Linked DNA regions of Mastigocladopsis repens PCC 10914. The protein of the gene in region 2 binds, or shares a complex with, the protein of the main gene of each other region. Links are inferred from orthologs where the notes say so. Each region holds a gene or a part of one and is shown on either strand. Other genes may lie near its edges.

What was found. Proteins that work in one complex are often made in the same cells at the same time.
Region 1: the proteins of uvrB (region 2) and pcrA are in contact, whole or in part, in a crystal structure (PDB 7EGT), measured with the Thermus thermophilus proteins. The link is inferred for Mastigocladopsis repens PCC 10914 from one-to-one orthologs. Residues at the interface, in WP_096411307.1 of Thermus thermophilus: Glu23, Leu25, Arg26, Asp27, Gly28, Glu29, Arg30, Phe31, Arg55, Glu326, Asp327, Phe328, Glu379, Ser382, Gln383, His398, Gly400, Arg401; in WP_096412145.1 of Thermus thermophilus: His654, Arg656, Phe657, Gln666, Asp668, Glu669, Lys680, Arg681, Leu682, Ser683, Lys685, Tyr686, Ala687.

Annotation. Positions count from the first base shown.
Region 1 is NZ_JH992901.1:2,845,943-2,849,809, reverse strand. What follows is about bases 56-3,103. They hold pcrA (DNA helicase PcrA), read left to right. Parts: upstream 56-432; coding sequence 433-2,775; downstream 2,776-3,103. Other genes in these bases: MAS10914_RS0114860 (hypothetical protein), read left to right, coding at 104-295. Also shown: MAS10914_RS0114865 (sensor histidine kinase), read left to right, coding at 1-6; MAS10914_RS0114850 (class I SAM-dependent methyltransferase), read right to left, coding at 3,154-3,768; MAS10914_RS0114845 (carbonic anhydrase), read right to left, coding at 3,829-3,867. UniProt on the Escherichia coli protein: A helicase with DNA-dependent ATPase activity. Unwinds DNA duplexes with 3'-5' polarity. Translocates on single-stranded DNA with 3'-5' polarity. Initiates unwinding more efficiently from a nicked substrate than double-stranded DNA.
Region 2 is NZ_JH992901.1:2,097,912-2,102,359, reverse strand. The notes cover bases 1,115-4,103. They hold uvrB (excinuclease ABC subunit UvrB), read left to right. Parts: upstream 1,115-1,601; coding sequence 1,602-3,605; downstream 3,606-4,103. Other genes in these bases: MAS10914_RS0111445 (hypothetical protein), read left to right, coding at 3,809-3,994; MAS10914_RS0111455 (hypothetical protein), read right to left, coding at 1,115-1,325. Outside these bases: MAS10914_RS0111465 (hypothetical protein), read right to left, coding at 1-93; MAS10914_RS0111460 (CsbD family protein), read right to left, coding at 399-581; more of MAS10914_RS0111455, read right to left, coding at 900-1,114; MAS10914_RS0111440 (hypothetical protein), read left to right, coding at 4,242-4,448. UniProt on the Escherichia coli protein: The UvrABC repair system catalyzes the recognition and processing of DNA lesions. A damage recognition complex composed of 2 UvrA and 2 UvrB subunits scans DNA for abnormalities.

The sequences.
Region 1 (3,867 bases), 750 kb from region 2 along the record:
GAATAAGTTGCTAGGCATTATTTATACAGGGATAACTGGTCTGCATCCCATGCCACAATAGGGACTGCAATTTGTTTGTTGCCAATAGCCAGGAGTGAAGCTTGTGAATCGACCCCCTAACCTTGGTGTCACTATTTTCTTGTATATTGCTGGTATTCTGCTGGTGATTTTAGCTATAGTTCTTTTACTACAAGCTTTTGGAGTGTTGAAGAACATTCCCAAAGAAGTCATTTGGGCTTTAGTGCTGTTGTCAGTTGGTTCGGGTATTCTGGCAGGTATTCGCAGTCGAAGGTAATTCTTGTCAACTTTTTGCATTCCTCATTGATTGATGGAGTTTCGTTAGGATAGTGTAGCCTAAGCATTAGCTACCTTGTCTGTACTGACTCTATTTAAAGCTAAGCGATACCAGCCTCCTAAGAACTCCTCACGCCCATGACAACAACCACTGACTTCCTCAGTCACCTCAACCCCAGTCAACGCCGCGCTGTTGAACATTACTGCGGTCCCCTGCTCGTTGTTGCTGGTGCGGGTTCCGGCAAAACACGAGCGCTGACTTATCGCATTGCTAACCTCATTTTGCAACACCGTGTTGATCCAGAAAACATCCTGGCGGTGACTTTCACCAACAAAGCCGCACGGGAGATGAAAGAACGTATTCAGAAGTTATTTGCCGAACACTTGGCAATGACTCAATACAATGAGCGGTTTGATTTGTTGCCAGAATACGACCAAACCAAGCTCAAGTCGAAAGTATGGAAAACCTTTATCAAAGATATGTGGTGCGGTACTTTTCACAGTTTATTTTCTCGCATTCTCCGCTTTGATATCGAAAAATACCAAGACGAAAAAGGACGCCAGTGGACGCGGAATTTTTCCATCTTTGACGAGTCCGACGCCCAAAGCGTTGTCAAAGAAATTGTCACTAAACAGCTTAACTTAGACGACAAAAAGTTTGAACCTCGTTCTGTCCGTTACGCTATCAGTAACGCTAAAAACCAAGGTTTATCACCCAAAGAATTTGAGAGGGAGCAACCCAATTATCGCGGAAGGGTGATTGCAGAAGTTTACAATTACTATCAAAGCCGACTCGCAGAAAACAACGCCCTCGATTTTGATGACCTCATCCTCGTTCCTGTGAGATTGTTCCAGCAAAACGAGCAGGTTTTGGGTTATTGGCACAACAAGTTTCGCCATATCCTGGTAGATGAATATCAGGATACCAACCGCACTCAGTACAATCTCATCAACCTGTTAGCCACAAATGGTGAAACTAAAAAGAGTGAATGGGACTGGACAGACCGTTCAGTTTTGGTGGTGGGTGATGCTGATCAATCAATTTATTCATTTAGAATGGCTGATTTTACCATCTTGTTGGACTTTCAGCAAGACTTTGGCGACGGCTTACCGGATGAAGATACGCGCACAATGGTCAAGCTGGAGGAAAACTATCGTTCCTGCGAAAATATTCTGCAAGCAGCAAACCAACTGATTGAAAACAACACCCAACGTATTGATAAAATCCTCAAGGCAACAAGAGGTGCAGGTGAGGAGATTTATTGTTACAAAGCAGACGATGAAATTGCCGAAGCAGATTTTGTCATCAACCAAATTCGCACTTTAGAAAATCAGCATCCAGAGTTGAATTGGGGTAGTTTTGCCGTATTATACCGTACGAATGCCCAATCTCGACCTTTGGAAGAGTTATTAGTTCGTAGTAATATTCCTTACACAGTAGTTGGCGGCGTGAAGTTTTACGATCGCAAAGAAATTAAAGATATAGTGGCTTACTTGCGGGCGATCGCCAACCCAGCCGATACACTGAGTTTAACGCGAGTCATAAATACTCCCCGGCGCGGGATTGGTAAAGCGACCATCGATGCATTGAATAATGCCGCTAGAGAATTAGGCACAACTCTGTGGGAAATCATAAGTGATGAAACATCAGTAAATACATTAGCAGGACGTTCTGCGAAAGCTGTCAATAGCTTTGCCCAGATGATTCGTAACTTGCAAGAACAAATGGAGACGGTTCCAGTTTCTGAACTTGTGCAAGGGGTGTTGGAAGACTCTGGATACATCAAAGACTTGCAAACACAGAGTACGGATGAAGCAGAAGACAGGTTGCAAAACGTCCAAGAATTATTCAACGCGGTGCTGCAATTTGAAGAGGAAAATGATGATGTTACCCTGCAAGCCTTCCTTGCCAGTACTGCACTTAGTTCCGATTTGGATAACTTAAAAGAAGGACAAACAGCAGTTTCACTGTTAACCTTACACGCTTCCAAGGGGTTGGAGTTTCCTGTTGTGTTTTTGGTAGGAATGGAACAAGGGCTATTTCCCAACTACCGTTCAATGAACGATCCAGCAGCTTTGGAAGAAGAACGCCGCCTGTGCTACGTAGGAATTACTCGCGCCCAAGAACGGCTGTATTTAACCCATGCCCGCGAACGCCGCCTTTACGGGACTCGGGAACCAGCCATGCGATCGCAATTTCTTGACGAATTACCCGAAGAATTATTAATGACTCGACATAGAAACACTGTTGCTTACACGAAAGGTGCTGGTGGTAGTTCGTCGCAACGTACAACCCAACGCAAACAAGGAACTGCTGAGAGTTGGCAAGTAGGCGAAAAAGTTCTGCACAAAATTTTTGGCGTTGGAGAAATCACTCACATTTTTGGAGCAGGAAATAAAGTTTCTCTAGCGATTAAATTTGACAGTTTGGGTCAAAAAATTATTGATCCAAGGGTTGCACAGTTGCAACGAGTGGAGTGAAAATTTTCAGTTTATAGAGATGCGCCATGGCTGGTCTCTACAATTATTTTATCTAATAGACTTCTTGCACTCAATCCGGTTTAAAGATATTTAGAACCACAGATGCACACAGATAAACACAGATAATTTATCTGTGTGCATCTGGAGGACACTGCGTTGCGGAGAGCAGCGCCGTGCGGGGGTTCCCCCCGTTGAGGCGACTGCGGAGGGTTCCCCCCGTTGTAAGCCCTTCGGGCACGCTACGCGTTGGCGCAGCCTGTCCGCAGGACTTACGCGCAGCGTCTGCGCAGGAGATAGCAAGTGTCCGTTGTTTATCTGTGGTTTTTTTGATAAACATTGACTGCATGCAAGAGGTTTAACACCGTTTTGGGTTATCAGTTATGTTTTTACCGCCACTCCTTTATAGAAATAGCCCATAATTGCTGGTAAGTTTTCAGCCTGAAACTGTTCGACTGTGACTTGGTTGAACTGGTTTTCAACCAAGCGTTTGATATCGCGATTGAAATGACAACCATCAGCAATGACTTTTTGCACTGGAGTTAAACGATTTTGCCAAACTTGAACTTTAGGATTATCGCTCAATCCATGTTCAATAAAAAAGAATCGCCCTCCTGGTTTGAGCACCCGATAAATCTCCTGCAAAGCTTGCTGGACATTGGCAATGCTACATAATGTCCAAGTACTAACGACACTATCAAAGCTTTGATCTGCAAAGGGTAAGTTTTCGCCATTCAGGACGTGATTTTCTACAGTCAAATCCGAAGCCTCAATGCGTTTCAATGCCAGGGCATTCATCCCAGGATTAGCATCAACTGTCGTGAGCTTTTGAATATGTTTAGGATAGTAAGGCAAATTTAATCCTGTCCCAAAACCAATTTCTAACGTTTCCCCTGTCACCTGTGCCAAAACTTTCTGACGGTAGCGGGATAGGCTTGCATCAGACATCGACCAATCCAGTAAGCGAGGCAGAACGAATTGGGAGTAGAGATTCATAGGGTTGTCACTAACCTTTAAATATTTGGAGTCGGAAAGAGCACTTCATACCCTACACTTTTACTTTGTTGTCGAAGATCCTCGATAAATTCGCTCCAT
Region 2 (4,448 bases):
TGCGGTACCACCACTACAAGCAGTAGTTAATGTTAGGACTAAAATCAAGACACATGTTGCCAAGATCTTACGGCTCTGCTGAAGCAGACTCATGTTTATTACCTCCAAAAAATACTTTAAAAACCTACTTAAATAGAAGGTTTATTTAGGTTAATTAAGCCTATATTGTGTAAATGTTTAGGTAAGTGATTTAGTAAGGACATTCTTTACTTTAGCAATTTGCATTTAATTGTGAAGTCCTGTGTTAAAAAACAAAGTCCGCGTAAGCGGACTTGATTGAACCCGCGCTTTTATAATACGCGTTTACATTAGCTGCTAATTTTAACTAACCTTTAGGTATTTTTTTAAAGAAATTCCCCTGTAACAAATACCTAAAATTTCAGCAGCAAGACCCAATTCTAGTCAAGCTTTTTCTTGACGTTATCTTTTACGTCTTCAATACCGTGACGAACTTCGCTTTCAGCTTGCTTTGCTTGACCTTCAGTTTTATCTTCTGGATCGCCAGTGATATTTCCTGCTGCTTCTTGAGCTTTACCTTCAATGTTTTTAGCAGTAGCTTTTGCACGATCTTCTAAGCTCATTTTGACCTCCCTATTTCTCGGAATTTTCTTTCAAAGTCAATTTATAACTTTGAAATTCTTTGTTATCACTCATACAACTTAGCTTAATATTTTTGCTAGAGCCTTCCACCTCAAGGTATATTAGTCGCCTATGCTAAAAGAGTGAGAAGAAATCGCTCATAACGACTTCCTTCCCGCTATTTAATTATTTAAAAATGCTGAGTCGAAGCGCGATCGCTAATATGCATTACGGACAATTCATAACGCATCCTACTTTTTCATAAAAAAAACCGGTTGTAGATAACCGGGTTGATTAATGTTATTTGTAAAACTTTTTGTCTAATCAAGAAAACCCATCAGACCTTCAGAATCGTCGATAACATTGGATGCAACTGGGCGATTGCCCATGATAGAGTATGTTTCAGAAATGACGAGATCACTTGAAGCGATTGGACGATCTCCAGACACATGAATAGTGTCAACAACGTGGAATGTGTTTGCAGTAATGGGACGCATACCCATGACATTCTGAGTTTCTACAACTTGTAAATGACTGGAGGTGACTGGACGTATCCCAGCGATCGCTAGTGTATCACTGACTTCCAGTTTACTTGGCGATTCTAACGGCACGGGCTGTTCACCATTTTGCTCAACCTTATCGGTTTTCATTTTTTGACCCTGATTATTTTCCACTGTCTTTTCTCCCTTGTGCTTCAAACTCTTTTGCCGAGGACTCATTGCTTTACCAGAGCTGCTTACGCTCATATCCTCTTACCTCAAGGTATTGTTAATTAATTTTACAATATTCTGGTAAAGTTAAATTTTTCCTTAATATTCAAGTTGAATTTTCAATAAAGCTTATATAGAGTTGAGTATAATGGTCTTTGAAAGTTTTAGATATATAAAAAACTTTTGTAAAGTTTAATAAATAAATATTGCCAATGTAGATCAGGTGCAATGGGAATAAATCATTCCCAACTGTGTAGCACACCTAGTTATCGCATTCGCTACCATAAAATATGGTACTTCCAGTGAAATTGTATGACAAAATTTTGTCTTCAAGCTCCCTTTCAACCAACAGGTGATCAGCCACAAGCGATCGCCCAACTTGTTGCGAGTGTAAATATTGGTCATCAGTACCAAACTTTACTGGGAGCTACGGGAACCGGGAAGACTTTTACTATAGCATCAGTGATTGAAAAAGTAGGGAAACCGACTCTAGTCCTGGCTCATAACAAAACTCTCGCTGCACAACTTTGTAATGAGTTACGAGACTTCTTTCCTCATAATGCAGTTGAGTATTTCGTCAGCTACTACGATTACTATCAGCCGGAAGCATATATTCCTGTCACCGATACATATATAGAAAAAACCGCTTCGATTAACGATGAAATTGATATGTTGCGACACTCAGCGACGCGATCGCTCTTTGAACGGCGCGATGTTATCGTTGTTGCATCTATTAGTTGCATCTACGGTTTGGGTATTCCCTCAGAATACCTTAAAGCTGCCATTCCCTTTCAAGTAGGGATGGAGGTAAACCAACGGGAAATACTGAAAGATTTGGTATCAGTTCAGTATGGTCGCAATGATGTAGAATTGGGTCGTGGACGTTTTCGCGTCCGGGGTGATGTGTTGGAAATTGGTCCAGCGTATGAAGACCGAATTATCCGCGTGGAGTTTTTTGGTGATGAAATTGACGCGATTCGCTACGTTGACCCTGTGACAGGTGAAATCATCAAGAGTGTGGAAGCGGTGAATGTTTACCCCGCACGTCACTTCGTCACTCCAGAAGAAAGGCTAGAGGTGGCTTGTGATGATATAGCAGCAGAACTCAAAGAGCGAAAAGCACAATTAGAAGAAGCTGGGAAATTACTTGAAGCACAACGCATAGACCAACGGACACGCTATGATTTGGAAATGTTACGCGAGGTGGGTTATTGCAACGGCGTGGAAAACTATTCTCGCCACCTCGCAGGACGCTATGCAGGCGAACCACCGGAGTGTTTGATTGATTATTTTCCCAAAGATTGGCTGTTGGTCATAGACGAATCTCACGTGACCGTACCGCAAATACGCGGGATGTATAACGGCGACCAAGCACGGAAAAAAGTGTTAATTGAGCATGGATTTCGTCTTCCCAGTGCGGCTGATAACCGTCCATTGAAGGCAGAGGAATTTTGGACAAAGGCAAATCAGTGTATTTTCGTTTCCGCAACCCCAGGAAATTGGGAACTCGAAGTTTCTGAAGGTCATGTGGCGGAACAAATCATTAGACCAACTGGAGTCATTGACCCAGAAATCATTGTACGTCCTACAGAAGGGCAAATTGATGATTTGTTAGGCGAAATTAAAGACCGAGTTGACCGCCAAGAGCGTGTGCTTATTACAACACTCACCAAGCGCATGGCAGAAGATTTAACCGAATATCTGCAAGACAATAGTATTCGGGTGAGATATCTGCATTCCGAGATTAATTCGATTGAGCGAATCGAGATTTTACAGGATTTGCGCGATGGGAACTTTGATGTGTTAGTTGGCGTGAACTTGCTGCGCGAAGGGTTAGATTTACCGGAAGTTTCTCTCGTGGCGATTTTGGATGCTGATAAAGAAGGCTTTTTGCGTGCAGAACGTTCTCTGATTCAAACGATTGGGAGAGCAGCGCGTCATGTGCGGGGACAAGCAATTATGTATGCTGATAACCTAACAAATAGTATGATTAAAGCCATGGAAGAAACCGAGAGGCGTCGCAACATTCAAACGGCTTACAACCGGATGCACGGAATTACACCGCAACCGATTGTGAAGAAGAAATCGAGTAATGCGATTTTGTCTTTCTTAGAAGTGTCGCGGCGATTAAATGCAACTGAGTTAGATACAGTTGACCAACACATAGATGAATTGCCTTTGGAAGAGATTCCAGGGTTGATTACCCAACTGGAAGCGCAGATGAAAGAAGCAGCGAAAAAACTGGAGTTTGAGGAGGCGGCGAAATTGCGCGATCGCATTAAGCATCTGCGGGATAAATTGGTGGGACGCTCATAAGCTTTTCCATAATATGTGCGTTATATTCGTCCGGTTTTGTCCCAAGTTTGTCACGCTTTGTTGACTAAGTATAAGAGGATGTTTTAAAAGTGTTAGGCGACTAGAAGTCGCTCAGGTGAGTAAGAAATTAAACTTTACAAACATCCTCTAAGGAACCAGGGTTAAACACCCTGTATAAACTAGATACTTCAAGGAGAAAACTCATGAATACGACTCCTGACAAGAAAGATTTGCAACTCGGCGTGAAGACCGAGACCACCACAACATGGCTTGATTGTATTGTGGAAGAACTCGACGAGGCTGCCCAAGCTGCTGTCGTTGGTGGAGGAGGTTCATGGAAAAAATCTGACTACTACTACCCCGGCGATGAGCCTCAAACTTTCGGCTAACCTTCTATCCAGAAACACTCCTGTTGACTTAAGTGTCAACTTGTGAAGCGCTCGTGTCTAGTGATAGGCGCGACGCTTTTTGTCAGAAGGTATTTTCACAGAGTGATCGCGTGTTTGTTTCACAATTCCCCCATCTATAAACTGACCTTTCTAAAAGGATTTACTTAATTAAAATGATATATTTCAAAATGAAGGTCTTGAAACTATTAATAATAAAGAGAGAAAACGTAAATTATTATGAAACACTATGAGTACAGATACCTCTTTTAACAGCAGCGAAGAACCCCACATCTCTCAGCACATACAGAGCTTACAAGAACTGCACCGAGAAGAAATGGAAAGCGTCATTGGGGCGCTGGCACATATTACCAACCTTTCGCCTGAGCAGATTAAACCTCATGTGGACAGTATGCTCAAGCAACTGGTAAAAGAAAATGTTGAACAACGCCCCTTC